DNA from 4 places in the Pseudoalteromonas sp. MelDa3 genome. Region 1 is predicted to be linked to each of the others. Evidence: predicted binding sites of a transcription regulator. Region 1 holds the regulator's gene; each other region holds the start of a gene.
The links. Region 1 encodes sigma-54, which starts transcription at its own class of promoters, with help from an activator protein. Its sites were predicted from a motif close to GTTGGCACGNNNNTNGNNT; they were not measured.
Positions count from the first base shown of each region.

Region 1 (8,184 bases):
GACTTTAAGCTTGATCAGGTACAAAATTTTTACCCATCACCGATGGCTAATGCGACGACTATTTACCACACAGAAATGAACTCTTTACGTAATATAAAAAACAATACAGAAGTTGTTCCAGTACCTAAAGGTGCTCGCCAACGTAGATTACATAAAGCTATTTTACGCTACCATGATGCAGCAGGTTGGCCGATGATACGTGAAGCACTGCGTAAAATGGGTAAAGCTAATTTAATTGGTAAAGGGCCTAACTGTTTAGTGCCTGAAGAAGGGCGTGATGAAAAAGCAGGTAAAGGTGGCAGTAAAGGCGGACGTCCTGCACTAACGCGACATACCGGTTTTAGCCAATTTAAAAAGGCAAACACTAAACCAAAAGTAGGCGGTAATCGTCAAAGTACACGTTAGTGATTCAATCTAATAACAACTAGTAGATTAGTTTAATTACGCTAAGGTTTTTTAAAACCTTTTTAATATGTAAATTAAGTAAACCTTGCTCTTTATTATCTATATTATTGTAGGTGATAAAGAGCGAGCTTTTAGAAACCCCTCTTGAGATAGCACATATTTAGTGCCTATATACTTGCAGTTAGTTTTTTCTTAAAACGTTGATGATAACCACAAACGTAATTTAAGTGACCATAACGGCTGAATGCCTGTTAGCCCTTGCGTCATTTTATTATCTTTTAAGATTATATAAGATGGCGTGACTTGCCCTTGCCAATCGGCAAATATCTCACCGTGTTGATCGTTGACAGTGGTAAAACTGTAGCCATGATCATTTAGATACTCATGTAGTTTTTGATCCGAGCCTGATTTTATTGCGATGCTCACGACAGGGTAGTTATTCTCGTTTGCGAGTTCGTTTATGGAAGGGGAGGTAATGCTACAAATAGGGCACCAAGTTCCCCAAAAATAGACAAGTGTTGGTTTATCTTGGCTCATTGCTGACAAATCAATGTTTTGCCCTTTATAATCTATTAATTGTAATTGAGGATTTGCTGGCATAACAGGTTGTCGCCACCAATTTACAGCGTTATAAATTACGAACAATATGAAACCATATATCAACACACTTTTTAATATTGATAAGCCTTTTTGTTTTGGCGTTTTTTTAGGTGTGTCTTTTTTATTTTTGGTATCCGTTGTCATAGTTGCAGCTTTACTCTAAGTGTTTTTTACTTTAGTTATTTGCAAAAGTTTCTAATTTAAACCAGCAACCAGGTAGCAGTACCTAAAAAGGCGAATATACCCACAATGTCTGTAATTGTAGTTAAAACTACACTACCTGCAAGAGCGGGATCTATATTCATCTTTTTAAGAATAATAGGGATACTCGCACCAGCAACACCTGCCACCACTAAGTTCATAAACATAGCGAAGGCGAGTACGCCACCAAGCATAAAGTCCCACTGCCATAGGGCAATAACACCTGCTATTAACAACGACCACAAAACACCGTTTAACGCGCCAATAGCAAGCTCTTTCATCATCAAGAAACGTTGGTTAGTTTGATTAATATGACCTACCGCAATACCACGGATAACAAGCGTTAATGATTGGCTACCTGCAACACCGCCCATAGAAGGGACAATACCGTTTAGTACAGCTAAAATAGGGAGCACATCTAAAGTGCCTTCAAAAAAGCTAGCTACAAAAGCAGCTGCAAGTGCAGTTAGTAAGTTGACACCTAACCAGACTGAGCGTTTTTTAGAGCTTTTTAGTACTGGCGCAAAGGTATCTTCTTCATCATCAAGACCGGCTAAGCCCAACAAACTATGCTCAGCATCTTCTCGGATTACGTCAACGATGTCATCGATAGTGACACGACCAAGGAGCTGATCGTTATCATCAACTACGGGGGCCGATATCCAATTATGACGTTCAAATAATTGCGCGACTTCACTTTCATCCATTGAGATTGGAATGGATTCACAATCTTCATCCATTAAATCGCGAACAATCTTTTCTGGCGGGTTAGTTAATAATGTACTCAGCGATAAAGCGCCTATAAAGCAGTTATGCTTATCAACAACGTACAAGTCATCGGTACCTTCTGGTAACTCGCCACGTAGCCTAATATACCTAAGTACAACATCAAGCGTAACATCAGGGCGAATGGTCACCGTATCGGTGTTCATTAGCGCGCCAGCAGAACGCTCTTGATACGAAAGTGCTTGTGTTGCACGTTCACGGTCTTGAATGTCCATCGCGCTAACAACGTCTTTATAGACGGTGTCTGGCAGACTACGTAATACTTCACCTAAGTCATCGTGGCCCATATCTTCTGTTGCGGCTGCAATGTGCTTAGGTTCCATTTGGGCAATAATGCCTAAACGAACATCTTCTGAGAGTTCTTCAAGAACATCGCCTTGCACATCAGGATCAACCAACTGCCAAAGGAGTCGGCGAATTTTATGCGGTGATGATTCTAATAATAATGCGGTATCACAAGGAGCTGTTTTTGCGAGCATGCGCCTAACTTGAACAAATTGACCACTATTGAGTGACTTAGTCACCTGTTTTAGTTGCTGTAGTGGGTAATCTTGTTCAAAAGCTTCAGGCATTGGCGTCCTTTATAAATTTTTATATTACTTTATGGGGAGAGGTGAGTTAACTGGCGTTACTAACCGTATTTATTTTATATATCTGTTTTAGTTGGGGCATTAGTAATGCGAGCATTATTTTTATAACTGTTTATTCTTGTTCATTAAAACGTTGTGCTATTAATTCTCCAACAGCATGCAAAGCTTGCTCAGAATCGGGGCCTTTGCATACAACTTTAACTTCTTTTCCTTGGCTACTTTCAAGTAACATTAGTGCAAGTACGCTATCGCCTGCGGCTTCTTTGTCATCTTGGAATAATGTGATTGTAGCATCAAATTGTACTGCTAATTGCGCAAGCACAGTAGCTGCTCTGGCGTGTAAGCCTAATTTGTTTTTTATTAAAAAAGTGTCTTCACAATGCATAACTTACTCTACCTAAGCTGAACAGGTGATTATTCAGCTATATTATTTTTCTTGTTCGCGATGGCGAATTTTTACATTGGGATGTGTCATTGCAAAACTTTCACCAATAGTTTGCGCTAAATATACAGAGCGATGTTGTCCGCCAGTACACCCAATGGCAATGGTTAAATAACTGCGGTTATTTCGCTCTAAGTGCGGTAACCACGTTTGTACAAATGTTTGAATTTGCCATGTGAATTTTTGCACTATGCTGTGATTGGCCAAATAATCTTTAACGGGTTGATCTAACCCATTTAAAGGTTTTAATTCAGGTTCCCAATGTGGATTTGGTAAAAAGCGTGCATCAAATACATAATCAGCTTCTTTTGGTATGCCGTGTTTAAAACCAAACGATTCAAACGTGACAATCAGTTGCTTATCTTTTTTACCTAAAATCTTTTCACGAATAGATTCAGCAAGTTGATGAACGCTTAAATCAGTCGTATCTATCATAAAGTCGGCGCGGGTGATTAATACATCAAGTAATTCTTTTTCTTTTTTGATGGCTAAATCAAGAGGCAACGAGTCAATTGATAGTGGGTGTAATCTACGAGTTTCAGAAAAACGTTTGATCAATGTTTGATCGTCGCTATCTAAATAAAATAACGTAGGTTTTGCAAAGCCAGGCAAGTATTCAAGAATATCGTTAAATTCATCTTGTTGTTTAGGGATGTTCCGCACATCAATGCTAACAGCAATTTTATCGTAGCTATCAGACACACTGCGAACTAATGAAGGAAGCAAGTTAACTGGAATATTATCTACGCAATAATAACCTAAATCTTCTACAACGCGTAAAGCAACCGACTTTCCAGAACCAGAACGGCCGCTTATGATAATTAACTCCATTTAACACCCTTTATAAAACTATGATTGATTGACAATAACTTGGTAAAGCTCAGCATCTGATTTTGCACTGCGTAACTGTTTACAAAAATCTTTGTTGTTTAGTTTATCAGCAATAGTTGCTAGAGTCTTTAAGTGCTGCTGGTTATCGCCATCTGGTACGATGAGTGCGACGAAAATATCAACAGGGCGATTATCGATTGCATCAAAATTTATTGGAGTTTCGCTAACGAGTACTAAAGCCAAAGGCTCTTCTGCACCGCTCATTCTTCCATGAGGAATGGCAATGCCACGCCCTATACCTGTACTACCCAATTTTTCTCTGCTCATTAAAGCATTAAGAATATCTTGTTGCGGTAAATACGGAAGTTTGTCGTGAGCAAGTTCGCTAATGAACTCTAAAATTCTTTTTTTGCTATTAAAAAGGACCGCAGCTTTGCTGCAGTCCTGGCATATAAGTGAGCTTAATTTCATCATATTAGTGTCGAGCAAGCTTCTCTTTGTGTTTAATTACTTGTCGATCGAGCTTGTCGATCAACGAGTCAATGGCGGCATACATATCTTGATGTTCTGTAGAGGCAAATAACTCAGCACCGCTTACGTGTATGGTGGCTTCTGCTTTTTGATTTAATTTTTCTACATCGAGAATGACATGAACATTATTAATATGATCAGAGTGTCTTTCTAGCTTCGCAAATTTGGTATTAATATAGTCTCTTAGTGAATCGGTTAATTCTACGTGACGACCAGTTAAGTTTAGTTGCATAAGCATTACCCTCTTTTTTTTGCGTCTTAAATCAAACTTTTACGTTGATTTGACGGTGGAATAGCCAGAGATTCGCGGTATTTTGCGATTGTACGTCTCGCTACTTTAATTCCTTGCTCAGCCAATATATCCGCTATTTTGCTATCACTCAATGGTTTTGCTGAGTTTTCTGCTGCGATTAATTTTCGGATAAGCGCACGGATTGCTGTAGATGAACATTCACCACCGTTTTCGGTGCTTACATGGCTTGAGAAAAAATATTTAAGCTCAAATATACCACGGGGTGTGTGCATATACTTTTGGGTTGTTACGCGCGAAATTGTTGATTCGTGCATTTCTACCATTTCAGCAACATCATTTAAAACCATTGGTTTCATGGCTTCAGGACCGTGTTCAAAAAAGCCTTGTTGTTGCTTAACAATACAATTTGTTACTTTTAATAGCGTGTCGTTTCTACTTTCTAAGCTTTTAATAAACCATTTAGCTTCTTGTAAATGCGAGCGAATAAACTGGCTGTCACCACTGGATTTTACAGTGCGAGACATTGCCGCGTATTGGCTATTAACACGAATTTTAGGCATGCTGTCTGGGTTTAACTCAACAACCCAGCGGCCTTTAATTTTTTTAACTGACACATCAGGAATAACATACTCAGATTCTTCTCTTACAATAGTATCTGCAGGTTTAGGGCTAAGAGTATGTATTAATGTCATTACTTCCTTAAGCTCTTCTTCTTTGAGCTTAGTTTTCTTCATTAATGTACGATAGTCACGAGCAGCTAATAAATCAATATGCTCGGTTAAAATCATTTTTGTTTCATTAATGTAAGGTGTTTCTTTATCAAACTGGTTAAGCTGAATACACAAACACTCTTGTAAACTACGTGCAGCAATACCAACAGGATCAAACAGTTGGATGCGTTTTAATACAGCTTCAATTTCATCAAGTTCGACTTCGTTATCATCTTCGTTTTCTTGATTAAAGCTTTCTAAAATCTCTTCGCAGCTTAGTGTTAAAATACCTGAATCATCGACGGCTTCTACAATCGCAATAGCAATAGCTTCGTCTGTAGGGCTAAATGGCGTTAGTTGTAACTGCCACATTAAATACTCATGGAGCGTTTCAGTAGAGGCGCCTTGGTATATTGATTCGTCTTCAGGCATCGGACCCGATGATGCTGCTGGGGCGGCACTCATGTACTCATCCCAACTAACATCCATAGCCATGTCGTCACTTAGCGTGTCTTTTGCAAGTGCTTCACCACTATCTTGTTCGTATTCACTTGGAGCATCATCGGCAGATGCGCTAACAGTTATGTCATCTGTATCTGCTTTTTGCTCGTTTTTACCTGCAGCGTCTTCTGAATAGTCTGCTTCTTCAACCTCTAATAGCGGGTTGCTGTCGAGAGCTTCTTGTATTTCTTGCTGGAGATCCAATGTACTGAGTTGCAACAAACGAATAGCTTGTTGCAGCTGTGGAGTCATTGTAAGTTGCTGGCCCATGCGCAGCTGTAGTGATTGCCTCATGTATCTCTAACAATCCTTTTATGTTGTTATAATTAATACTAGCAGATGCTTAAAGACATGGCGTAAATGTTACAGCCTAAATTGCTCGCCTAAGTAAACATCGCGTACTGTTTTATCATTTAATACGTGTTCTGGAGTACCTGATGCAATCAGCTCCCCATGAGAAACAATGTAGGCTTTTTCACAAACATCAAGGGTTTCTCTTACGTTATGATCGGTAATTAATACACCAATCCCACGATTTTTAAGATGTTCTATTATTTTCTTTATGTCTAATACCGAAATCGGGTCAACACCTGCAAATGGTTCATCCAGTAATATAAATTTAGGATCTGCTGCCAGCGCACGTGCTATTTCAACACGACGACGTTCGCCTCCTGACAATGCCATACCTTGGCTATCACGAATGTGTTGTATGCTAAATTCATCTAATAATTTATCGAGAGTGTCTTCTCTAGCTTGTTTATTTAACTCTTTGCGCGTTTCTAAAATGGCCATTAAGTTTTGATAAACAGTCAGCTTTCTGAATATTGAAGACTCTTGCGGTAAGTAGCCAATGCCTAATCTAGCACGACTATGCATAGGTAAAAGAGTAATATCGTTATCGTCTATCGATATTTTACCTTTGTCGCTAGGTACAAGTCCTACTATCATATAAAACGTGGTGGTTTTACCTGCACCGTTAGGGCCAAGTAAGCCAACAATACTGCCAGCTTTGACTTCAAGGCCGACGTTTTTTACAACTTCACGGCCTTTATAGCTCTTTGCTAATAGTTCAGCTTTTAATGTACTCATGGTTGACCTTTGTCGCTTTTTTTACTTTTTTTAGTCTCGATTGGCACTAAAATTGTGTGAACGCGGTCAGTTGAGTTTTCATCTTTTTCGGCACTGATTAGCTGCTGCTCTATATCGTAGGTAATGCTTTTAGCATTTATTTTTTGTCCCGCTTGCGATACTTGTGCATTACCAACAAGCGTTAAAAAACGCTTAGATACATCATAACGTACTTCGTCAGCACTGGCGCTCATAGTCGTGCCATCTGATTGCTTTTCTTCAAAGTACGCAGGGCTACCTGTAGCAATTAATAATTGTTTATTATCACCAAGTTCATCGCGTTTATGTACTTCTAAGCGGTCGGCTGTGATACGGCGATTACCGTGAATAATTTCAACGTTTTTCTCAAAAATCCCGACATTAGCTTTTAATTGACCTTCTTGCTTATCGGCGCTTATTGAAATTTGATTTGCAGCCGGTTGCGTATTTTGCTCTGCAGCACTACTATTAAACGCTAGTATAAGTGTAGGAATAATAAGTGATTTTAATATTTTATTGGTCATAATATATGGTTCGCGTATGGTTAATTAGTTTTATCACTTCGGTTTTTAAGTCGGCTTCTAGGCCTTTACCAGTGATTTTTAAATTGGGTCCAGTGATGATAACGGGTTGCTCCGAACGCATTGTTAATAGCTTTATATCTACCTGAATATTATCAGCATTGATTTTGTCTATCATGGCGTTATCGGTTAAGTTTTTGGCAACCACATTGCCTTCTAAAATTAATTGTTTGTCTTCGTATAATGTTGCTTCGTCTGCATTTATTTGCCACGTTTGCTTTTCGTTATATAAAGTAAAAATAGGTTTTTCAAAAAACGTAAAACCTAATTGTTGATATAGCTCCATTTTAGCCGCAGTAACTTTGTGGCTAATTTTACCTTGTTCGTCATAGGCTGTTTGTTTGAGTTCAATGGCTATGTAATCAGGCTTGGCAATAACTTCAGGCTCAGTCTGAGGTACAATATTTGTTTGTGTAAAATAAGGGTACCAAAGCCAAACCATACAGCTAATGAATAAAACGCTTAATATTATGCGCGCTGCATTCATGAACTAGTGCCTTGTGTAGTCAATGCTTTACCATTTTCAAGCATAAGTAAGTCGGTGAGCTCTCTTACTGCACCAAAGCCGCCAGGCATTTGCGTTACATAGTGTGATAAACGTTTAATAAGTGGATGGGCATCATTTACTGCAACAGCAAAGCCGACT
Region 1 covers NZ_PJBR01000007.1:110,843-119,026, forward strand. Annotated here, with positions in the region: gene CXF89_RS02390 (YgiQ family radical SAM protein) at 1-405, shown strand, start outside; gene CXF89_RS02395 (protein disulfide oxidoreductase) at 598-1,149, opposite strand; gene mgtE (magnesium transporter) at 1,206-2,564, opposite strand; gene CXF89_RS02405 (HPr family phosphocarrier protein) at 2,695-2,967, opposite strand; gene rapZ (RNase adapter RapZ) at 3,010-3,855, opposite strand; gene ptsN (PTS IIA-like nitrogen regulatory protein PtsN) at 3,874-4,326, opposite strand; gene hpf (ribosome hibernation promoting factor) at 4,331-4,618, opposite strand; gene CXF89_RS02425 (RNA polymerase factor sigma-54) at 4,645-6,144, opposite strand; gene lptB (LPS export ABC transporter ATP-binding protein) at 6,214-6,939, opposite strand; gene lptA (lipopolysaccharide transport periplasmic protein LptA) at 6,936-7,481, opposite strand; gene lptC (LPS export ABC transporter periplasmic protein LptC) at 7,471-8,025, opposite strand; gene kdsC (3-deoxy-manno-octulosonate-8-phosphatase KdsC) at 8,022-8,184, opposite strand, start outside.

Region 2 (8,184 bases), on a different contig from region 1:
AAGCTCTCTGTGTTAAACCCTGCACGGGTTAGTGCTTTTTCAAGTACAAATCGAATAGAAGCATCATCATCTACAAGCCAAACTGTTTTCATGCAAACTCCAAACATTAATCTGCAAAGGGCAGATAGATATTAAATTCAGTATGTCCAGGCCAGCTATCACATTCTATATAGCCATCATGTTGATCTATCAGTGTTTGCGCTATTGAGAGTCCTAACCCAGAGCCACCTTCTTTATTGGTGATCATAGGGTAGAACAGTGTTTCGCGTACACTGGGATCAATACCTGGTCCGTTATCAGATATTTGGATCAACAAGGCTTTTTTAGGTGCTTTACCTGGGCGACGATGCTGATGATTAATGCGGGTTTTTATTGTTATTTCACCGCCATCTACAAGCGCCTGTTGGGCATTTCGAACAATGTTTAATACCACTTGCTGAATTTTGCCTTGATCAATGTATACATCAGGAATACTTGGGTCGTAATCTTTAACTAAGCTAATGTTAGAACAATTATCTAACGTACTTAGCCTTGCAACTGATTCAAGTGATTGATGTATATTGCCATACGATTTTTGCGGAAGTTGATTGGGCCCCAAAAGCCTATCTACTAGTTCGCGTAATCGGTCGGCTTGCTCAATGATGAGCTCAGCACATTGATCTCTTTCTTGTTGATCAACCTCATACTGCAATAACTGCGCCGCTCCGCGAATTCCACCTAAAGGATTTTTAATTTCGTGAGCTAAGCCTCTAATTAGGTTTCGGGCAGCTTGATATTGATGCATTTGATTAGACGCTTGGTCGTGCTTAATTTCGTCATCGGTTTGGCGCCACTCAAATAAAATATAAAGCGAGCCATTAAACTTAATTTGTCGTGTACTTACGGCTACTTTTGCATGGCGAGAATCGCTAAAAACCACGTCAGCTCTATGCTGCTGGCAATCTACGCCTTCAACTAATGAGTATTGTTCTATACGCTGTAAATCGATTGAATGGTAGTTAAAAAGGCTATCAAACGGTTGTTCTAACAAGCGCTTATTACCAAGGCCAAGCAGCTCGCTGGTACTGGTGTTGGCATATACAACGGTGAAGTTTTTATCAAGTAGCATGATAGCGGTTGTTTGATTTTGCCAAATGGCATCGAGTAGCTCAGGGCTAAAGTTTTTATTATTAATCATAGCTGCACCATTTTAGTGCGTGGATGTTTGCAAGCAAGTTATATGGTTAAATACACTGCTGCACGTTTAGTAATGCCCCAATTTAGTTACCTAGGTTTAGCCCTTTTCGGTGCATAAAAAATATGCAGGGTTCGCTTGTAGCAATAACTTGGTTTTTACTATTAAAAAGCTTTAATTGTAGTGTGTGCTGACCACGTTCTACATCTCTAATTGCAAAGGTTGAGCTGTCACTGGCTGGGCCGTGTGCTTTACCATCAATAAAAAGTTGTATAGTAAAACCAGTTTCAAAGCGTGGTTTTATTCGGCTAGTTACATACACAGTGCCGGTATTTTCACGAATAGTCTGGTTATGATCAGGTGAGGAAATAGCAATACTAAAGGCCGCTTGTTGAGGCTGAGGTTGCTCGTCAAAAATGTCAGTATTTGTGGCAGGCATATTAAGATCTTGGCTGGTGAGCTTTACCTCTTGGGCCCCTTTATGAGGGGTGTCTGAGAACACTAATACGCCATTTTTATCTTTCCAAGCGTATATTTTTGTTTCACCGGCATAACCATAATTACTTAATCCTAAAGTAATTAATAGTAATAAAATCTTGTTATTCACTCTGCAGCCCTGCATTTTTATCGGTAACTTAACTTTAGTGGAGATTGACTAATTTTACCATTAAAAAAGCCCGCAAAGCGGGCTTGAGAACACACATATTTTTTACAGCTTAATTAACAGCTGTAGTACATTTCAAACTCAACTGGGTGAGTTGTCATGTTAAGCTTTTCAACTTCTTTAGACTTAAGTTCGATGTAAGCATCGATTAAGTCATCAGTGAATACGCCACCTTGAGTTAAGAATTCACGGTCTGCGCTAAGTGCAGATAGTGCTTCGTCAAGTGATGCTGCAACAGTTGGAATTTCTGCTGCTTCTTCAGCTGGTAAGTCGTATAAATCTTTATCCATAGCATCGCCAGGATGGATCTTGTTTTTGATACCATCAAGGCCAGCCATAAGCATTGCTGAGAAAGCAAGGTATGGGTTAGCAGTTGGATCCGGGAAGCGTACTTCAATACGACGACCTTTTTCAGATGGAACCACTGGGATACGGATTGATGCAGAACGGTTACGTGCAGAGTATGCAAGCATAACGGGTGCTTCAAAACCTGGTACTAAACGTTTGTACGAGTTAGTAGACGCATTTGCGAAAGCGTTAATTGCTTTAGCATGCTTAATGATACCGCCAATGTAGTAAAGTGCATCTTCAGAAAGACCGCCGTACTTATCGCCAGCAAAAAGGTTAACACCGTCTTTAGCTAAAGACTGGTGACAATGCATACCAGAACCGTTATCACCAACAACTGGCTTAGGCATAAACGTTGCTGTTTTACCGTATAAGTGAGCCATGTTATGGATAACATATTTCATTTCTTGAATTTCATCCGCTTTTAATACCATTGTATTAAAGCGAGTAGCGATTTCGTTTTGACCTGCTGTTGCTACTTCGTGGTGATGTGCTTCTACTACTTGCCCCATTTCTTCTAGAACTAGACACGTAGCTGAACGCCAATCTTGGAAGTCATCAACTGGAGCAACTGGGAAGTAACCGCCTTTAACACCTGGACGGTGACCAGTGTTGCCATCTGCATATTCTTTATCTGAGTTCCAAGCAGCTTGCTTAGAATCAATTTTGTACATAGAACCAGACATATCTGATTTGTATTTAACATCGTCAAATACGAAAAACTCTGGCTCAGGGCCAAATAAAACAGTGTCTGCAATGCCTGTAGAACGCATGTAATCTTCAGCACGCTTAGCAACAGAACGCGGGTCGCGCTCATAGCCTTGTAGTGTAGAAGGCTCTACTACGTCACAACGTAAAATTAATGTCGCTTCTTCAGTGAAAGGGTCTAGTTTGATTGACTCAGGAACTGGCATTAATACCATGTCTGATTCGTTTATGCCTTTCCAGCCTGCAATTGAAGAACCGTCGAACATTTTACCGTCTTCGAAAAAATCTTCATCAACTTGGTGATGAGGAATCGATACATGTTGTTCTTTACCCTTAGTGTCAGTAAAGCGTAAATCAATGAACTTGACGTCATTTTCTTTAATAAAATCTAAAACCGATTGTGACATGTGTCCTCCAACTATTGGGTTTTGTTATTGCTGCATAATTGCTTTGATATTTACTAAGCTGATTTTGTGCCATTATTGTAACTGGCTGTTTATAAATTAAAAAAATATCATTGCATCAAAATGGAATATACAAACGCACCATGTTGGTGCGTAAATGTTCCATTTCGGTGCAAAATTTACAGAGCGTAATTTGTTGTTAATTTAATCAGCTGAAATTAGCATAACCTAAATGCAAAAGAGTAACAAAAAGATCGGAAAAATAGTCAAAAAGGCTGTTTTTCAAAAAAATATTGAAATTTAATTCATATAATTGTCATATATAAAACAGATACTTAGTAAAAGTATTGAGAAAGTTTTAAAATATGTATTGGATAAACTTTCATCCATGTCATTAATGAGGGATAATATGCGCCCTTTTAAATCCTATGCTGGGACATCTCGCGAAAGCGTGGATGAGTGCGTAGATCTTGCAGGATCATTGAGAATTTAATTTCTCTGAGTAAATATATGAGCATCGAAAAGTTAAGAAATATAGCGATTATCGCGCACGTTGACCACGGTAAAACAACTCTGGTTGACAAACTACTTGAGCAATCAGGTACATTAGAAACACGCGGCGGTAACGAAGAGCGCGTGATGGACTCAAACGACATTGAGAAAGAACGTGGTATTACCATTTTGGCTAAAAACACAGCCATCTCTTGGAACGACTACCATATCAATATCGTAGATACTCCGGGACACGCCGATTTCGGTGGTGAAGTTGAACGCGTACTTTCGATGGCTGACTCAGTATTATTACTTGTTGATGCTCAAGAAGGTCCAATGCCACAAACGCGTTTCGTTACGCAAAAGGCATTCGCGCAAGGCTTAAAGCCAATCGTAGTTATCAATAAAATTGATAAGCCAGGTTCACGTCCTGATTGGGTTATGGATCAAATCTTTGATTTATTCGACAACCTTGGCGCAACTGACGAACAGTTAGATTTTAAAGTAATCTACGCTTCAGCTATCAACGGCTGGGCAACACTAGATTTAGACGAGCCATCAGACAACATGGAACCTATGTTCAAGATGATCGTTGACGAAGTATCACCACCGGATGCAGATCCTGAAGGTGACTTCCAAATGCAAATTTCTCAACTAGATTACAACTCTTATGTTGGTGTAGTTGGTATTGGTCGTATTAAACGTGGTTCTGTTGCTCCTAACCAACAAGTTACTATTATCAGTGCTGATGGCACTACACGTAATGGTAAAATTGGCGCAGTACAAAGCTACCTAGGTCTTGAACGTATCGAAACTGATAGAGCTTACGCTGGTAACATCGTAACTGTAACAGGTATTGGTGAGCTTAAGATTTCTGATACAGTTTGTTTCCCAGGAAACGTTGAAGCATTACCACCACTAAGTGTTGATGAGCCAACTGTAACAATGACATTCTCTGTAAATAACTCACCTTTCTGTGGTAAAGAAGGTAAGTTTGTAACGTCACGTAATATCCGTGAACGTTTAGACAAAGAATTAGTACACAACGTAGCACTTCGCGTTGAAGATACTGGTAGCCCAGATAGCTTCCGTGTTTCTGGTCGTGGTGAATTACACCTAGGTATCTTAATCGAGAACATGCGTCGTGAAGGTTACGAGCTTTCAGTTTCTCGTCCGGAAGTTATCTTACGTACTGTAGATGGCGTTCTAGAAGAACCGTTTGAAACAGTTACTATTGACTGTCAAGACGAGCATCAGGGTTCTGTTATGGAACAAGTTGGCCTACGTAAAGGTGAGCTTACTAACATGACTCCAGATGGCAAAGGCCGTATGCGTTTAGATTTCATGATCCCTAGCCGTGGTTTAATTGGTTTCCAAACTGATTTCATGACGCTTACTTCGGGTTCTGGTCTTATGTACCATACGTTCGATCATTACGGTCCTCACAAAGGTGGCGACATCGGTGTTCGTAAGAACGGCGTAATGATTGCAAATGCAACTGGTAAAGCACTTACTAACGCATTATTCAACTTACAAGAACGCGGCCGTTTATTCATCGGTCACGGTGTTGAAGTATACGAAGGTATGGTTATCGGTATTCATAACCGTGATAACGACCTTACAGTTAACGCCCTTAAAGGCAAGCAGTTAACTAACGTACGTGCATCTGGTACTGATGAAGCGCAAACGCTTTCTCCACACCTTAACTACTCACTTGAGCAAGCGCTTGAGTTCATCGATGATGACGAGCTAGTTGAAGTAACTCCACTAAACATTCGTATTCGTAAGCGTTACCTTACAGAAAACGAACGTAAACGTGCAGGTCGTGGACCTAAAGCATAATCTATTAATTTAGAATTATGATTTTAAAAGCCGCTGTATTGAAAAATACAGCGGCTTTTTTGTGGGTGAGATTCATTTATTTAAATTTAAATGAGTGCTATTTTGAATATTAAATAAATTGGAAAATGTAAAAAGGAATTAACTATGCATACTGGAATATTACTTAAAAACGATGATGGTGAAAAATATATTTTAGAGAAGCAATATGAACTGTATTACAATTTCACGGTAGACTGTTTTTTTTCAATACAAGCAGCGTATCCTAAATATAAAGAAGCTAGGGAGAGGTCAGGTCAGTTAAGTAAAGAAGATAGATTGCATATTCACTCTTTCATATTTTATTCAAATTCTTTCGTTTTATATGCTGCGCTCACATTAGAAGCATATATTAATTATTATGGCGCAAGGTATTTGAAGTTAAGCAATCGACTTAAAAATTTGAGGGTTAGAGATAAATGGAGAGATTATATAAAGTTAAAATTGGATATAGATCTTGATAAAGAGACTAATGAAAAAATAAGTAAAATAATTAACTTGAGGAATACTCTTGCTCACTCTAATGCTGAGAAAGTGCTTCTAAATACAAACGACAACGGCTGGGAAAAAAATATTCAAGCAAGGTTAGAAGTTTTAGATAAAGGACAATTCCTATTTGACTTGAACAGTATTTTTAAAAGAGTATTTGAGTTTGATGAGTCGGAAAAAAAAGACTTTGAAAATAATCATTGGATAGTGGATCTAGAAAAAACTCAAAATTAATATTGTTACAGGTCAAGTAGGTAATATTTTTACTTTGATCTTTATTTAAGCAATCGATAATGCAAAACCCCCATGTTTGTTGGTAGGGGATTTTTTTCGTTGGGTTTCGCTGCGCTCAACCCAACCTACTTAATTATTTTATTGGTGGGAGTAACTTACTTTTTAGGGAGTAGGGTGATTTTGCCAAATACATCTGCATCTATAAAGCCACGGTTTCTGTCGCCATTTACTGGTTGTACTTCGTGTGAGCCCATAAAGTGCTCGCGCACGTCACTGCCATCGTTATCGCAATACGCTAGCATAAATCCGATTACCTGCTTTTCGCTAAGTGTAATTGGGGTATTTTTAGCACCTTCTTTATAATCATTCGGGTAGAGTTTTATCGCTACTTCCCAGGTAATGTTAAAAGGCGTGGTGGTATTGCGCTTCCAATTACTAACTAGGTGGTCGGTATACAAATGGGCTTTTTTATCAGGTCCGTAATCGGCGGCTTGGTTATCAAGGCCAATATGGTATGCCAAAGCGGTGTGATTAAATTGATGATTACCACCTGATGCATCGCTATCAATAAATACTTCAAGCGCATCGTCATCCCAATATTTATACGTTGGATCGGCGTGTGTATCTATTAAAACGTCATCCACAATATCGGCTTGTAGGTATAAATAGTTTTGATCCCACAGTAAGCGATAACGCCCTTTAAAGTCGGCATCGTTTGATGGCAGTGTGCCATCCATTAAATAAGGCATATCGTGCCAAGCGGCTTTATCCCACGCACTTTCTGATACGCCATCAATAGTAATTGGAGTTGATGTATGTTCAACATCAATAGCCATTGCTGGCGTGCTTAATAAAAAGCTTAAGGCGAGTGCTAATTTTTTCATTAATTTCTCAATTTTATTGTGGATTTGTCTTAATGTAATAACAATCTTAAAACAGCTAAGTAAATAGTTATAGTGAAATACTTTCGCCTTCGTTTAAAATATACAGCGGTACTTTTGAATCCATTTTAGTGTACATATGCAATAAGCGCAGTAAGGCTGAATGACTGCTGTGGTCACCCATTTTCCAACTTGAGTTACCGTATCCCCACGGTATCATTACTTTGCAGTTAAGCTCTTGTGCTGCGTTGAGCGCATCCTCTGGTGTGGTGTGAACGTAACGATAAAATTTACCACTTTCTTTACTGTAGTAAGATGCGATTGGTATTAAGCACACATCTATATCGCCATATTTTTGCTGTATGTCTTTAAAGTGTTTTGAGTAGCCCGTATCGCCTGCAAAAAATAAGGTACTGCCGTTTTGTTCAAGCAGCCAGCCATTCCATAAGTCTTTATTGTTATCTTCGTAAATAAAGGGCACCAATACACGAGCGCTAAAATGATGAGCTGGCACGGCATTAATAACTAAGTCGTCAATGTTGGTTGTTGAATACCACGGCATTTCGCTAATATTAAAACCACCGGTAGGAAAGTTGTCGGCCATACCGAGTGGTGTTAAATAGCGAGGTTTATTGCCAATGCTTTGTATGTCGGCCTTATTAAAGTGATCGTAATGAATATGCGAATACATTACAGCATCAATATTTTCCAGTTCTTGCTCACTAGGCCAAGCGCCTGCTTTACGATAAATACCACCGCCGAGTTTAAAGCCAAGTGCGACTGGAGAATCAAACTGATTTTTTACCGGATCAAACAGCACACTTTGACCATTTGGGGTGTTAATTACAAAACTAGCGTGACCAAGCCAGCGTACGGTATAGCCAGTGCTAAGCTGTGGTTTAGTTTGCTGGC
Region 2 covers NZ_PJBR01000009.1:104,352-112,535, reverse strand. Annotated here, with positions in the region: gene ntrC (nitrogen regulation protein NR(I)) at 1-92, opposite strand, end outside; gene glnL (nitrogen regulation protein NR(II)) at 107-1,177, opposite strand; gene CXF89_RS03710 (DUF4124 domain-containing protein) at 1,260-1,781, opposite strand; gene glnA (glutamate--ammonia ligase) at 1,895-3,301, opposite strand; gene typA (translational GTPase TypA) at 3,809-5,632, shown strand; gene CXF89_RS03695 (hypothetical protein) at 5,777-6,391, shown strand; gene CXF89_RS03690 (CBM9 family sugar-binding protein) at 6,547-7,275, opposite strand; gene CXF89_RS03685 (MBL fold metallo-hydrolase) at 7,343-8,184, opposite strand, start outside.
Region 2: glnA (glutamate--ammonia ligase) is a predicted target of sigma-54. The motif match lies at 3,357-3,375, and genes of this name have one in related genera.

Region 3 (8,184 bases), on a different contig from region 1:
CTTCATCATGCTCACGAATAGAGTCCATTAACTGCCCTTCAACGTTAGTATCAAGGTAATTTAAAATATCTGCTGCAGCCTTCAAACCACCCATTTTAGCAGCTTGCGCACCTGCTTGGCCGGCAAATTGTTTTTCCATTATTTCGTTTAGCTCTTGCAGTGCTGCAGGCTGAACTTCTTCAAGGTTTGCAATCCGCATGGTTAAATCTAAGCGTACTTTTTCAGGAAACTGAGAAATAATTTCAGCTGACTGTTCTGGCTCTAAGTACGATAATACAATAGTTTGAATTTGTGGATGCTCATTGCGAATAATACTAGCGACCTGTTTAGAGTCCATCCATTTTAATGAATCCAAGCCTTTAGCGCCTGAGCCCATAACAATTTGGTCAATAAGGCTAGCGGCTTTGTCTTCACCAAGGGCTGCAGTAAGCGCTTTTCTAATAAAGTCTTCTGACTGAAAACCAATGGTACTAAAGCTTTGAATTTGTTCTATAAACAAGTTGTGTACAGCGCTAATCTTGGCTTGTGATAAATCCTGTAACCCAGCCATCGCCATACCCACTTTTTGCACCTGTTTAGGTTCTAAGTGTTTAAGGATTTGCGCGGCATCTTCTTCTGATAAACTCAAAAGTAATATAGCGGCTTTATCTACCCCATCTAGCTTATCAACATCAAAGGCTGGCGGGAGTTGTTTTTGTTCTTGATCAGTCATCTTCTGTTAACCACGCTTTGACTACTTGTGATGATAGTTCTGGTTCGTTAGCTACAAGGGCACGAATTGCTTTAAGTAAATCTTCGTCACCATGTAAATCCGGTAACTGCAGTGTACCATCACTTGAGAAACCAACCGAAGCAGAATCAAAGTCTTTATTTAGCATATCAAGCGTGTTGTCGCCAATATCTACGCCCGAACTTAATGCATCTTCGTCGTATTCTTCTAGTGTATCGTCTGGGTAAATTAAGCGTTTAAGCATTGGTTTTACTACTGCCATTATCAATACAATGATAACTAAGGCGCCTAATACAAGGCGGGCCATTTTCATAAACCAGTCTTGTTCCCACAGTGGCACTTCTATTGCTAAATTTGTTTCTTCACGTACAAACGGCACTGTTACGACTTCAAGTGCATCACCACGTTGCATATCAAAACCTACACCACCTTGTAGTAAGCGACGAATATTTGACAATGCCTCTACCGAGCGTGGAGTCATGGTTGTTTCACCGTTTTCTCCCACTTTAGCAATGTAGTCAACAGCAACTGATACGCTTATTCTACGTATTACACCACTTTGCTGGCGCTTATGCGAAATGGTTGTATCGAGTTCATAATTACGTGTGGCTTCTTTGTGGCTGCGTGTTGGTGACGTAGCTGTGCCTGCACCACCTTGCCCCGCAACCTCAGGAATGTTCGAGTTTAGCGGTGGCTGATTTGTAAGTGCACCTGGAATACCAACAGCTAGGCCGCCAATGTTATTTTCTTCAAATGTGGTCTCGCTTCTAACCGCTGGTAGGTCTGGGTTATAACGCTTTTGAGTTTCTTCAATAGAGCTAAAGTCCATGCTCAAATCGACTTGGGCTGTATAGTTTGCAAGCCCAACAACCGGTATTAAAATACTGTCTATTTTTTCAAGGTACTCTTGTTCGCGCTTACGTTCTAAGTCGTATTCTTTACGAGAGCGTGCTGCTAATGAGCTTTGCGAACCTGAATTTAGTAATCGACCATTTTGATCGGTTACAGTAACTCGCATAGGCTCTAAACCCTGTACTGCTGAAGCAATCATATCAACAACAGAGTCTACTTCTTCACGGTCAAGTGAGCGTCCACGTTTGAGTGTTAATACAACGGTAGCTGATGGTTTTTTTTCTCTGCGGGCAAATACGTTTTCTTTAGGAATAGCTAACAATACTTTGGCGCGAGTAATGTTATTAAGCTCTTCAATGGTGCGTGCTAATTGCTGTTCACGACCATGTTTTAGGCGTTCGCGCTCTAAGCGTTGGCTTACACCAAAGCCCATATCTTGCATAATTATATCAGAGCCCGACGCTGGCCCTTGCTCTAACCCTTCGCGGGTCATTAACAATTTAATGTTTTGGTATTCGCTTTCATCAACCGATACAACGTTGCCATCTAGTTGATATTCAATTTGTTGCGCATCTAAAAAGTCGAGCGTTTGAATAAGCTCTTCAGTTTGCATTTTACCTAACGGGCGCATATCTGGCTGACGAGCCCAAATAATAATGAAAATTGCGATAGCTAAACAAATAGCTAATGCTATAACCAATGTTACTTGGCGCAATACATCAACACCATTTAAAGCACTTAAGTAGCCTGACTTTTGTTCTTGTTGATCATCACCACCACTTTGGTCAATACCGCCACCAGCAAGTGCTAGGTCTGTAGATTGGTTAGATTGCGCCACAATAATTCTCCACTACCTAATTAAACAGGCATGTTCATGATTTCTTTATAAGCTTCAACAAGTTTATTACGAACCTGTACTGTAGCCTCAAAAGCAACTGACGATTTTTGAGAAGCAATCATCGCCTCAGCAAGCGATACACTTCGATCACCCATCTCAACTGCTGTTACTTTTTGAGCGGCATCTTGTTGTAATCCATGCACTGAATTTAGTGCATCACTTAGCATGTCGCCAAACTGGGAAGTAGAAGTAGGTTGAACTTGAGTCGGCAATTTATTTATTTGATTATTACGGCCGGCTTCTAAAGCCATTGATTGCATTTCTTGAAATACAGCACTGTTTTGAATTTTCATAATTTATCTCTGACACGCAGTGAACTCTTATAAGTAATAAAGCACAAAGCATGCCAAATAATTAATCATTAAAATACAATAGGTTAACTTTAGTTTGTGTTAGTCAGAGTTTTGACAACCCTAAGTTCGCAGCGCAAACTCAGGGTTTATAGGAGGTTATGCAGGAAGTGAAATACCTAAATCGCGCATTTGCGCTAGTTTATAACGTAAAGTGCGTGGGCTTATGCCCAACGTTTCGGCAACGTCTTTACGCTTGCCTTGGCAACGTGCAAGGGTTTCTAAAATAATGCGATGCTCTTTGTCTTTAAGCTCATCTTTATAGCTACCGGTATCTGCCGCAAGTAAACCTTGTTTGGGCTCATCCTCGGCATGCAATTTTTCATCATAATATGCAGAGCTTAGCGTGCTTTTATCAACGCCTTTATCTGCGTGAGCTAATTCTGTTGGCGATACTGTTTGCGCTGGTGCCAATGATGGCTCCATAACAAAGTTATTAGATACTAAGTTTTCGATAAAAATAGCATGCTCGTTTATTGTATCGCCACTTCGCAGTATAAGCGCACGTTGTATAACGTTATCAAGCTCGCGCACATTACCAGGCCACGCGTGAGCCAATAACTTTTGCTCGGCAGCTTTATCTAAATATGCCATGGGCTCTTTGCTTTTACTTATATGGCGCTCAATTAAATGCTTAGCCAATACAATAATATCGCCAGGGCGTTGGCTCAATGGTCGCCACATAAGTGGAAAAACATTAAGCCTGTAATATAAATCTTCTCTAAACTGATTTTCAGACACAGCTTCTTTTAAATCACGATTACTGGTTGCCAAAATACGTACATCGAGCTGGATTGTTTTACGACCCCCTAAACGCTCTACTTCACGCTCTTGCAGTACGCGTAAAAGTTTAGCTTGTAGCCCTAAGTCCATCTCAGTAATTTCATCAAGTAAAATAGTACCGCCTTGTGCTTGCTCAAACTTACCCGGACATGCTTGAATCGCGCCCGTAAAAGCCCCTTTTTCGTAACCAAATAACGTGGCTTCGAGCATATTTTCAGGAATAGCCGCGCAGTTAATCGCCACAAATGGCTCATTACATCGGCTCGACTTATCATGAATATAACGAGCAAGTACCTCCTTACCTGAACCACTTGGGCCAAGTACCATTACACTTGCATCAGAGCGTGCTACTTTACTTGCAAGCTCCAATAATTGAATACTAGTTGGGTCGGCAACAATAGGTCCGTCGGTTTCTTTTGCTTTTTCAGGCAAATAACGGCTCACCATATTTAACAGCACTTCAGGTGCAAATGGTTTAGCCATGTAGTCAATTGCACCTAGGCGCATGGCTTCTACCGCATCGTCAATTGTGGCGTACGCCGTCATCATCAATACAGGTAAATCAGGGTGGTTTAATTTAATACTGCGTAGTAAATCAAGTCCACTCATTGCGCCCATTTGCACGTCGCTTACAACAAGCGAAAATTGATCTTTTTTAAGCAGTAACATTGCTTGCTCAGCACTGTTAGCTGCAACACATTCAATACCCGACATTTCAAGGGTATCTATTAAGGCTTCACGAAGACCGGCGTCATCTTCAACAACTAAAATAGTGTTACTCATAATGAACCCTCTAGTTTAGATTTTGCCTTAATAGGCAGTAACAAGCTAAAGCAGGCACCACCCTGCGTATTATTGGTCACATCAACACGGCCTTGGTGCGCACTAGCCACCGAACTCACTACAGCAAGCCCTAAACCTGTGCCCTGACTTTTGGTAGTAAAAAATGGTTCAAAAATTTTATCGCTTTGGCTTAAATCAACACCTGGGCCATTGTCGCTCACGCTAATACGAACCATATCTAAATCTTTTAAATCTCTTTGTGCGCTAATTTTTACTTTTGCACCGCCGCCAATAACTTGAATACTATTGTGCACAAGATTTTGGATAGCACTGGCCAATGCCGTTTTATTACCGACTATTTGTATATCTGGCTCTGGTAAGCTTACATCCAGCTCACTTTCATTAAGTGCGACCATCGCATCAGCACCTGCTTTAACTTCTGTTAAAAGCTGCTGCATTGAAACTTGCTCAACAACTTGCTGATCGCCACTTTTGGCAAATAACAGCATGTCGTTTACTTGAGTTTCTAAATCTTTTAAACGCGACATTAACTTTGTTTGAAAGTTATCGCGAGATGCTTCGGGTAAGCGCTTTGATCCTAAATTAGCAGCGTACAGCATAGCGGCTGAGAGCGGCGTACGTACTTGATGCGCTAATGATGCAACCATTTTACCCAGCGCGCTTAATCGCTGCATATGTGCAACACGTTTTTGTAAACGGCGAGTTTCGGTTAAATCCGTCATTAAAATAAGTTGCCCAGGCTCTGGGGCTAAAGCGGTAATATCAAGTTTTATTAAGCGCCCATCTTTTAAAGACACTTCGTGACCATCGTCTTGATGTGGCCTAAAAGAGCGCTGAATAACATTAAACCAGCGTTCGCCTTCAAGTGGCTCGCCAAGCATATCAATCGCTATTTGATTCGCTTTTGCAATCAAGCCTTTGCCATCAAGTACAACCACGCCTGCTGGCATGGTATCAACCAAATGTGAAAGCCAACTTGCTTGCTTGCGCAGATCGCTTAATTCACCAATGTACTCCTCTTGAAGTAAACATGGGTTATACTGATTTGCAGAAAAAAACTGTGGTTTTAGCACGCTAGCAAGGGCCATAATCAAATCTCGAATTGATGTAGATACATGTCTAAATGCACGATTTATACCAAAATTTATTTACATACTTATCATTAAGTTACATCAATAATTTGAGCGACATAAAAATGACGCACGCAAAAAGGAATAATAATGAGTGAGCAAATAAAGTGCCGTTGCCCGTGGCTCGACACCACTAAACCCGACTACGTTATTTACCATGATGAAGAATGGGGCGTCCCCCTTTATGATGATACAAAGCTGTTTGAATTTATCACTCTAGAATCAGCGCAAGCAGGCTTAAGCTGGTACACAATTTTAAAAAAACGCAGCGGTTACAAAAAAGCATTTGCTAATTTTGATGTAAAAAAAGTGGCACAATTCACACAAGATGACGTTGAGAGATTAATGCTTGATGAGGGTATTGTGCGAAATCGCTTAAAAATTGCGGCAACTGTCAACAACGCAAAGCGCTTTATAGAAATACAAGAAGAATTTGGAAGTTTTAGTAACTACCAATGGCAGTTTGTGGGTAATAAACCGATTATAAGTAATTTAAATAACGTTGAAGACTACCCAACAATTACAGAAGCATCAACTGCATTCGCTAAAGATTTAAAAAAACGGGGTTTTAAGTTTTTAGGCCCTACAACGGTTTACGCTCATATGCAGGCCTGCGGTATGGTTAACGATCACAGTAATGATTGTTTTAGAAAAGAAGAAATTATTAAAGCTTTTAGTGGGTAAGTGATTTATAGCTATAAAAGTAATTTGTTCACAAAGAGGTTAAGAGACGCTGCGCTATAGAGAAGTAAAGCGTAAGTTGACTATGGTTTCTCATTTACCTTCGTTTTTCTCTTTGTGAAATAGCGTTTTATTTAAGTGATTAAAAGTCTCGTTTTTCACGCTAGCAAGTCTAGCGTCTACAACAAAAGTAAAAACCGTGTAGGTGCGAATTTACTTCGCGCTCTTGCTAATATTTTTTAAGTAAAGTGCGGTATAAAACCGCACCTACAAAACGAGGGGCTCTTTATCTACTGTGTTTGGCCAATTTATAACTAAACACTGACAGCTGCTTTTAAACCTTAATCTCTTGAAAGATTATACTTTTTCATTTTCTCAACGAGTGTTGTTCTGCGAACACCCAATATCTCTGCAGCGCGAGCTACAACGTAATCATAACGCTCTAACGCTTGGGTTATTAAGCTTATTTCGAGCTCGGCTAAATAATCTTTAAGTTCAATACCATCATCTGGCAATAGCCCACTACCCGTTTGGCTAAACTCAGCGTCTGGCTCACTTTCGTAATCGCTAAAACCGGTGCTAAATATATCGTTAAAGGCGTCTTTTTCCATTAACTCTTCAGGGTATTCTGGCTCGTAGGCTTCAACTTCGATGTAACGATATTTATTAGGTAAATCGGGAATATCAACCACTTTTTCAGGAAACATAATAACCATACGTTCCACTAAGTTAGCAAGCTCACGAATATTACCAGGCCAAGCATGTTCTTTTAAGCTCTCAACTGCGCGCTCTGTAAACTTAGCGGTAGAACCTGTTTGGTCGTTAACACGGCGCATTAACTCTTTTAAAAGCAGCGGAATATCATCAGCACGTTCACTCAGCGATGGGTTTTCGATAGGAAATACATTTAAGCGGTAATATAAATCTTCCCTAAAACTACCCTCTTCAATCATTGTTTCAAGGTTACGATGCGTGGCTGCAATAACGCGTACATCAGCCTGAATAGCCTTTGTACCACCAACTCGTTCATAACTTCGCTCTTGCAATACTCGCAGCAACTTAACTTGCATTTGCAGTGGCATATCGCCTATTTCATCTAAAAATAGCGTTCCACCTTGAGCAAGTTCAAAGCGCCCTTTACGAGCCGATATAGCACCAGTAAACGCGCCTTTTTCGTGGCCAAATAGTTCACTTTCGAGCAGCTCTGCCGGAATAGCACCACAGTTAACAGGTACAAACGGTCCATTAATACGCTTTGAAAGCAAATGTACATTACGGGCAACCACTTCTTTACCTGTGCCTGATTCGCCTAAAATTAAAACATTAGCGTCGGTTTTTGCCACTTGTTCAATTAAAAAGCGAACATCTTTAACCGCATCGGTTTCACCAACAAGTCCATCAAAAATTTTATGTGGTTTAGTATGCTTATGCTCATTAGGCAGCATACGCTGATATTGCTGGCAGTCGTGAAGTAACTGAGTTGTCACTTCGTGATTAAACGGCTCACAGATAAGCCCCACTACATTAGCTATACTTAATAGGGGTTTTAGCGTTTCGCCAATTAATAAAAACGGTAATGTTGGATAGCGTTTAATTAAGCTTTCGTGGTCAAGTGATTGCAATGCTCCTAAAATGATCATGCATTCTTGCTGCTGATATTTTTTGCATTCTTGTTCAAAGCAGTCTTCGCTTAATAGTTGAGCAGCTTCACCAATAAAGCCAAGTGAAGCATTTAATCCTATTGCGCGGTTGTTATTATTATCTAAAATCAAGATCATATTTAGCGAGCCGTACTTTCACTAATTTGTATAATTAGTTAAATTGTAAGCCAGTTCAGCATGGATGCAAGCAATAGCGGCAGTTTTTTGACATAAACGCCAAAAAACAGACGGGCTAGTTAAGTCAATCATACTTAATAGTTAATCATTAAGTATGGGTTATAGTTTTAACTTAGTT
Region 3 covers NZ_PJBR01000013.1:41,057-49,240, forward strand. Annotated here, with positions in the region: gene fliG (flagellar motor switch protein FliG) at 1-712, opposite strand, end outside; gene fliF (flagellar basal-body MS-ring/collar protein FliF) at 705-2,420, opposite strand; gene fliE (flagellar hook-basal body complex protein FliE) at 2,441-2,773, opposite strand; gene CXF89_RS04995 (sigma-54-dependent transcriptional regulator) at 2,930-4,396, opposite strand; gene CXF89_RS05000 (sensor histidine kinase) at 4,393-5,505, opposite strand; gene CXF89_RS05005 (DNA-3-methyladenine glycosylase I) at 5,638-6,231, shown strand; gene CXF89_RS05010 (sigma-54 dependent transcriptional regulator) at 6,570-8,006, opposite strand.
Region 3: fliE (flagellar hook-basal body complex protein FliE) is a predicted target of sigma-54. The motif match lies at 2,813-2,831, and genes of this name have one in related genera.

Region 4 (8,184 bases), on a different contig from region 1:
ATGGGCTGTCTTTGTCTTCAAATGCTTCGTTAGCTTTGCGCATTCCTTTGAGCAGCATTTGCGTAAAAATAGCTTCAAATTGTGCGGCCGCTTTTTTAAGCGCAGCTTTAGAGGCATCAGTTGATGCATCGCCACTGGTTAAGGCTTCTTTACGAAGTGAATCTAAGTTGCCTAAATCAAAAAAGTTTTGTTTATCGAGGTGATTAGTTTCCATCGGCTTTTTGACACAAAATGAATAATGCAGTTAAAAATGCAAAAATTGAGCCACTACCGATAAAACGAGGAAGATAAAAATAATAAACTTAAGTTGCTGTAAATAAAAAGCCCTATATCTTGTTTCAAAAATATAGAGCTTAAGTAATACGTTATTTATTGACTTGAGTTATTTATATAACAACTAACTGCCCGTTAATTGCGCCGGCTTCTTTTAGTGCTTCTAAAATAGCCATTAAGTCACCAGGCGCTGCGCCTACTTCGTTAATTGCGCGAACTAAATCGTCAAGGCTTACACCTGGATTAAATACAAAGGCGCGCGAGTCGTCTTGGTTTACATCAATAATACTTTGCTGTGTGACAACTGTATCACCGTTTGCTAGCGGGTTTGGTTGTGACACATTTTGTTGCTCTGCAATTGTTACTGTTAAGCCACCATGAGTTATAGCCGCAGGCTGAAGCTTAACGTTTTTGCCAATGACAATTGTACCGGTACGCGAGTTAACTATAATTTTAGCGGCCATATCAGCTGGCTTAAATTCTAAGTTTTCGAGTGTCGATAAGTACGATACACGCTGGGATGCATCGCGTGGTGCAATAACACGGATAGAAACAGAATCAATTGCTTGTGCGCTATTTGGGCCAACTAGGTCATTAATTGTTTTTTCTAGGCGTTTTGCCGTTGTAAAGTCTGGGCGGTTTAGGTTGAAGGTAATGTAATCGCCTTGCATAAATGGGCTTTCTACAGTGCGTTCAACTGTTGCGCCATTTGGTATACGACCAACTGTAGGGGTGTTAATTACAACCTTACTACCATCAAGGCCTTGTGCGCCTAAGCCACCGACAATTAAGCTACCTTGTGCAATAGCGTATACGTTACCATCTACCCCCTTTAAAAAGGTTTGTAGTAAAGTACCGCCACGTAAACTGCCTGCACTACCAATAGAAGAAACCGTAATATCTATTGTTTGTCCGGGCTTTCTAAATGCAGGTAATTCTGCATGCACAGCAACAGCGGCAACATTTTTAATTTTAGGACTTTGAGTTGAGGGTAGCGTAATACCAAAGCTGTTCAACATGCCTCTAAAACTTTGTTGTGTGTATGAGTTTTGCTCGCCAGTGCCTGGTAAACCAACCACTAAGCCATAACCAACTAATTGGTTAGAGCGTACGCCTTCAACCATAGACACATCTTTTATGCGCTCAGCACTGGCAGTAAACTGCCAACCTAATAACACAACTAAACATAAAGCTTTAAGGCTATTCATGTTGTTACCCTCTAAAATGGAAACAGCGAACTGCTAAAGAAACGTGTAAGCCAACCAGGACTTTGCGCTTCTTGCGTTTGCCCTTTACCTGAGTATTGAATACGTGCATTAGCAATGCGGTTTGATTCAACCGTATTATCGGCGCTTACGTCTTGAGGGCGTACTAGCCCTTCTAAACGAATAAACTCTTCACCGGTATTAAGCGTTAGCCATTTTTCGCCGCGAATAACTAAGTTACCATTAGGTAAAACGCGCATTACATTAACCGAAATATCGCCCACTAAGCTGTTTGACTGGTTTGATTTTGAATCGCCCGTAAACGACGAATCGCTACCAATGCCAAACTGAATACTATCGCCACCTATATTTACAGGTAGACCACCTAAGCCAATCACTGGGTCTAAGCTTGCGTCGGTTTCTTTGTCTGTTTCTGTTTTAGCGGCTTTTGTTGCTTGAGTAGACTCTTGCAATTTAACCGTAATTATATCGCCAGTACGTAGCGCTTTTTTATCAGAATATAAGTCGTTTGATGTATGAGTATTAAACAATGAACCTGTGGCTACCAGCGGCTCTAAAATAGGCTCGGGGTACATAGGTGCGTAGTAAGGGTCGTCCTGCACTACTTCACTATTTTGCGTAGACATACAGCCACTTAAAAATAATGTGCCCGCTGTAAATAAAATAATATTACGCATAATTCCCCCTACTCTATTAAAGCTGTTGATTGATATAACTCATCATTTCGTCAACGGCCGAAATTACTTTTGAGTTCATTTCGTAAATACGCTGAGTTTCAATTAGGTTTACGAGCTCTTCAGTTACATTTACGTTTGAAGTTTCGAGTGAGCCTTGAATAATGCTACCTAACCCTTCAACACCAGGATTACCTTGTACCGGCGCACCACTTACAGCGGTTTCGGTATAAAGGTTTTGACCAATTGGCTCAAGGCCCGACGGATTAATAAAATCACTAATAGTAAGCTGACCAATGACCACGTTATCAGCTTGGCCTGCAACACGTACAGATACTTCGCCGTCTTGCGAAACCGTAATTGATTGCGCGTCATCAGGTACATTCATTTCTGGCTGAATAACGTAACCTGCTCCCGATGTTACAATTCGTCCATCGCCATCGGTAGTAAACTGACCATTGCGCGAGTAAGCAATATTGCCATCTGGTTGCAGTACTTCAAAAAAACCTTCACCAGAAATCATCCAATCTAGTGAATTTTCGGTGGTCAACATGTTGCCTTGCGTAAACTCTTTTTGGTTAGCTACAACTTTAGCACCCGCACCTAACATTAAGCCCGATGGCATTTCGGTATCTTGCGATGAACGACCACCTGGTTGATTAATATTTTGATAAAGTAAATCTTCAAATATAGCGCGGCTTTTTTTATAGCCTACGGTACTCGCATTCGCTAAATTATTTGAGATAACCGATATATCGGTTTGTTGAGCGTCTAGCCCAGTTTTACTGATCCACAATGCTGGATTCATAATCGTGTCCTCACTTTAAAGTTAAACTATGCGTAATAACTGATCTTGACGCTCGTCAATTTCTTCAGCTGTTTTCATTAATTTCACTTGTAATTCAAATTGGCGCTGGTGGCTTATCATGTCGACCATTTCGTGAACAGGGTTCACATTAGACATTTCAAGCGAACCACTTAAAACTTTTACATTGGCAGAGGTATCTACTGTTACATTTGCTTTTGGTCTAAATAAACCATCGTTACCTTTTTCGAGCTGTGAGCTATTTGCTTCTACTACTCTAAGCGTGTCTATTTCTTCTAAAAAGTTAGCTGGAGCGCCTTGTGGTCGAACTTGAATAGCGCCATCTTGGCTAAACCCTATTTTTTCGACTGGGACAGGTAAAATAACAGGTCCCCCTTCGCCAATAACTTGACGACCATGACTGGTTACGAGCATGCCTTGAGCAGTAACGTTTAACGTACCCACTTTTGTGTAAGCTTCATTACCGGAGGCATCTTGCACAGCAAGCCATGCGTTATCGCTCATCGCGATATCTAAGTCTCGCCCGGTTTGAACAATGCCACCCGATACCATGTTAGAACCCGGACGCTCTTGCATTGAAAATACTCGTGTAGGCAAACCTTCGCCAAACGCTTGCATAGAACGCGCCTGCGCAAAGTCAGCTTTAAAACCCGTTGTATTTGCATTTGCCAAATTATTGGCTTTTAAAGCAAGCCCTTGTAGGCTTTGCTTAGCGCCAGAGGCCGCAATGTAGACCATTTTGTCCATAGTATCGACTCACATAAAAAATCTCTGAACTTACAAATGCAAAATAGATGCCAGATTAAATTTGACGCAACATTGAGAGGTATTTAGAAGGGCTTGCAAAGAGGACTTATAAAAAAGGCTGCAAAAATGCAGCCTAATATATTTAATAGGGTTTAGCTTATCGAATCTGCAAAATACTTTGCTGAATAGTTGAGTTAACTTCAAGCGCACGTGAGTTTGCTTGGTAATTACGCTGTGCAGTAATTAAGTCTACAAGCTCGTTTGTAAGGTTAGTATTTGATTGCTCAAGTGCTGATGAGTTTATCGATCCTAAAGTACCTGATCCTGGCTCACCTGCAATGGGATCACCAGATGTTAAACTTTTTTTCCAAGCAGTATCACCTACTTGCTGTAAGCCTTGTGAGTTAGAAAAGCGTACCATAGCAACTTGACCTAAAAAAGTTGAGTCACCATTACTGTAAGACGCAACTACCTTACCATCAGTACCAATGTCAATCCCGGCTAAACGGCCAACGGTAGCGCCATCTTGCTCAAGTGCTTTTACTTCAAAGTTACCTGCAAACTGGGTAGGTACTTTATTACTTGTTCCCGCTTCATCACGCCAACTGACTGACACTTTATCAGGAAAACTTGCACCATTAGTTAAAAGAGAAGTCAAACCTGTAGTCGCATCAGAAGCTAGGTCTATATCAGGGAACGTTATAGCTGGTAATTCAACATCAGGCAAACCTGCTGATGTAAATTCAAAAGTATCTATAGGGGTATGTGAACCTGCGACTGTTTCAACTCCATCTGTCCCAAAATTTTTCCCGTCTAAAGTTGCGTAAACGTCCCATTCGTTTGGTGTATTTTCTGGGTCTTGCTTTACAAAGAACAGCTGTAAAACATGTGGCTCACCTAATGAGTCATACACTGTAGTTGATGTAGAACTATTATAAGAAGCACTTGTATTTGAATCGAAAGTATCAACTGTGGGTTGAGTTTCTCGTGAATCTAAGTTAAATGATGAATACACTTTACTTGTTGCGCGAGGAGAACCAGACGAATCCGGTATTTGTAATGGTGATGAAGTACTCAAACTTACTGATGTAGTGGCACCTGTAGCTTCATCAACAGGGAAACCTTGTAAAAAATTACCTTTAGCATCTACTACAAAATTATCTTCATTTAATTTGAATGCACCTGCACGAGTATATGAAAAATCTTGAGAACCTAAGTCTTCACTCATCGCGAAATAACCTTCACCAGTGATCGCTAAATCAAGTGAGTTATTTGTAAATTGCAGTGAGCCTTGATGAAACTGCTGTGCAACCATAGCGGTTTGAACACCATCACCATTTTTAGTTTTACCAGAGCTAAATACTGACGATGCATACACATCAGCAAACTCAGCGCGCGACTCTTTAAAACCTGTTGTATTCACGTTTGCAATATTATTTGCAGTTACGTCTAAATCTTTTTGTGCGGCAGCTAGGCCGGTTAATGCAATATTGAAGCTCATAGTTCACCTCTAACCTGTTAATCTGTGGCCTGCTGGCAGGCAAGAAATATTAAATTTGTTACGCAATCTCTGCAATGTCGGTTAACCTAACCGCACCTTCTTTGGTGTTAACAATGATGCCGCTTGATCCGTTAATGTTTACACTTTCAATATTTTTGAAAGTTGCAATAGGCAAGCTAGAAAACTGACCATTGGTACTACCTTGTGCCGATAACGTGTATTCGCCTTCAGGTAAACGCTCACCGCTTTCATTATTACCATCCCAAACAAAGCGAACAGCGCCGGCAGCCTGGGAACCCATATCAATTGTTCTCACTAACTGTCCAGAAGCATCAGTTACACTAAGCGTTAAGCTTTCAACTGCACTTTCGGCAACGATAGACCCTTTAGCATCACCTGATTCATTTAAATCGACAGTATTTGACTCAAGTAAAGCCTGCTTACCTACAAGCGTTGAAGCTTGCAGGGCTGAGTTCGATGTCATCGAAGTAGCCAACGTATCAAAATTTGAATTCAAATCACTAATACCTTGAGCCATTGTGAAGCTCGTCATTTGTGCAATCATTTGATCGTTATCCGCAGGGTTGCTGGGATCTTGAAACGATAATTGCTGAGTTAACAAAGAGAAAAAATCTTCTTGTGTTAACGCATCACTCTCATTGTCGCTGGTCGCTACTTGCGATTCTTGCCAGCGCAGAGAATCTAAATAGGATGAAGATGTACTAATATCGTTACTCATAACCTACCCTCAGTTACCGCTGCCCTAGCAACAGTGTTTTACTTAGCATTTGCTTTGCTGCATCAGCAACTTGCACGTTTGTTTGGTAAGAACGAGAGGCAGAAATCATATTTGCCATCTCCTCTACAACATTAACGTTGGGTTTATAGATATAGCCATTTTCATCCGCACTTGGATGGTTTGGGTTATATTCAATTTGTAATGGCGCATCGCTTTCAACAATGCCCAAAACTTTAACACCAACTGCGGAGCCCTGCTGGTTACTTGCTGATGCTGAAGCTTTTGTTAGCTCAGCCGCAAATACAGGTTGGCGCGCTCGGTACGTTTTGTCTTGAGATGAACTAATGGTATTCGCATTAGAAATATTACTAGCTGTGGTATTTAAGCGAACATTTTGTGCGCTCATACCCGAACCTGCAATATCGAAAACATTATATAAACTCATAATTTTTATCCTTGACTACCGAGAGCTTTATTCAGACCTTTGAATCTGCCGCTTAAAAATTGCAAGCTGGCCTGATACTCCATAGCATTCTGTGTATACAAGTTTCGTTCCACTTGTATATCAACCGAGTTACCATCGCCTGTATCTGATTGATTTGGCAGACGAAATGATTCAGAGCTGCCCATACTATGAGTACCTCCACCAATGTGTTTATCATTAGTTCTTACCATAGTATTGCCGCTTTGCTGGGTTGACCTTGCCGCTTTTAAAGCTGAGGCAAAGTCTATATCTTTTGCTTTATAGCCAGGCGTATCAGCGTTAGCTATATTAGTTGCAATTAATTCTGCTCGCTGTGAACGTATCAACATGGCTTGCGGATGCACACCTAATGCTTTATCAAAACTGATAGCCATAACCTTCTCCAAAAAATTGACTTACCCATGAATAAAGCAAAAAATAAGCCATTAATATTAGGAAGTGTTATATTTTTATAAGGTTATGTATCTAAATAGAAAAACGACGCTGGGGGCGTCGTTTTAGGGAAAGGAATTAACTTAGTTATTTCTTTTGGTAAATGATACCGGGGTTGCATCTAACCATATCGAACTCAGTACTTAAGCCAGTCAAGGACTCTGACGCTCCTAAAAATAAGTACCCTTTTGGGTTTAATGCTTGTGCAAACTGATTAATAATTTTAGCTTTTATTTCAGGCGCAAAGTAAATAAGTACATTACGGCAAAAAATAATATCAAATTTGCCCATTAACGCGTAAGAATCAAGCAAATTCAGGTGCCTAAAACTAACTTGTTTTTTTATTGTATCGTTTACTTGTGCCATACCATTGCCGCTGTCTTTAAAAAACTTTTTACGACGCTCTGCAGATAACCCTCTGGCAAGTGCAAGCGCGTCATATTCTGCATTTTTACACATATCAAGCATGGTATTAGATATGTCGGTACCAATAATTTGTGCACCCATACGAAGCACACCAGGTTGCTTAGTATTAAATTCAGCTACTGACATAGCTATTGAATAGGGTTCTTGTCCTGATGAGCTGGCAGCAGACCAAATTTTTAAAGGCCTCCTTAAGTCTTTAAACTCAGGAAAAAGCTTATTTTGGAGCAACTCAAATGGGTATTGATCTCTAAACCACAACGTTTCGTTTGTGGTCATTGCATCAACTACAGCGGCTCTTAATTGCCGCTCGTGAGGCCCAAGTGTTTTACTAACCAACTCCGATAAAGATCCCACATTAAATCGAGTCATTAACGGAGCAAGTCGGCTTTTAACTAAATACTGTTTATTTTCACCTAAAACAATGCCGCATTGCTGCTCTAAAAACGAACGAAACTGGTCGTATTCACTTTGCTGCAAATCTTTATTATTCAAGTTAGTAGCACCTATTTTTGTTAATCACAATGAACCCACTTTTTAACCGCTGTTGCTAATTCGTCTGGGTTAAATTTAGCAATAAAGTCATCTGCCCCGACTTTTTCAATCATCGCTTGGTTAAAAACACCACTCAGAGAGGTATGCAAAATAACATGCAAAGGTGCAAGTTTGGGATCTGCTTTTATTTCAGCTGTTAAGGTATAGCCGTCCATTTCTGGCATTTCAACGTCTGAGATAAGTAACGCTACTCGCTCAGTAATATCGTTTTTACAATCAAGCTCTGCTATTTCTTTTAATCTTATAAGTGCTTCTTTACCATTTTTGGCAAGCTCTGTTTGCACGCCTAACGGCTCTAGGGCAC
Region 4 covers NZ_PJBR01000002.1:64,987-73,170, reverse strand. Annotated here, with positions in the region: gene flgJ (flagellar assembly peptidoglycan hydrolase FlgJ) at 1-214, opposite strand, end outside; gene CXF89_RS00750 (flagellar basal body P-ring protein FlgI) at 387-1,481, opposite strand; gene flgH (flagellar basal body L-ring protein FlgH) at 1,493-2,176, opposite strand; gene flgG (flagellar basal-body rod protein FlgG) at 2,193-2,981, opposite strand; gene CXF89_RS00735 (flagellar basal body rod protein FlgF) at 3,003-3,746, opposite strand; gene flgE (flagellar hook protein FlgE) at 3,904-5,247, opposite strand; gene CXF89_RS00725 (flagellar hook assembly protein FlgD) at 5,306-5,986, opposite strand; gene flgC (flagellar basal body rod protein FlgC) at 6,000-6,431, opposite strand; gene flgB (flagellar basal body rod protein FlgB) at 6,437-6,844, opposite strand; gene CXF89_RS00710 (CheR family methyltransferase) at 6,990-7,820, opposite strand; gene CXF89_RS00705 (chemotaxis protein CheV) at 7,841-8,184, opposite strand, start outside.
Region 4: CXF89_RS00735 (flagellar basal body rod protein FlgF) is a predicted target of sigma-54. The motif match lies at 3,783-3,801, and genes of this name have one in related genera.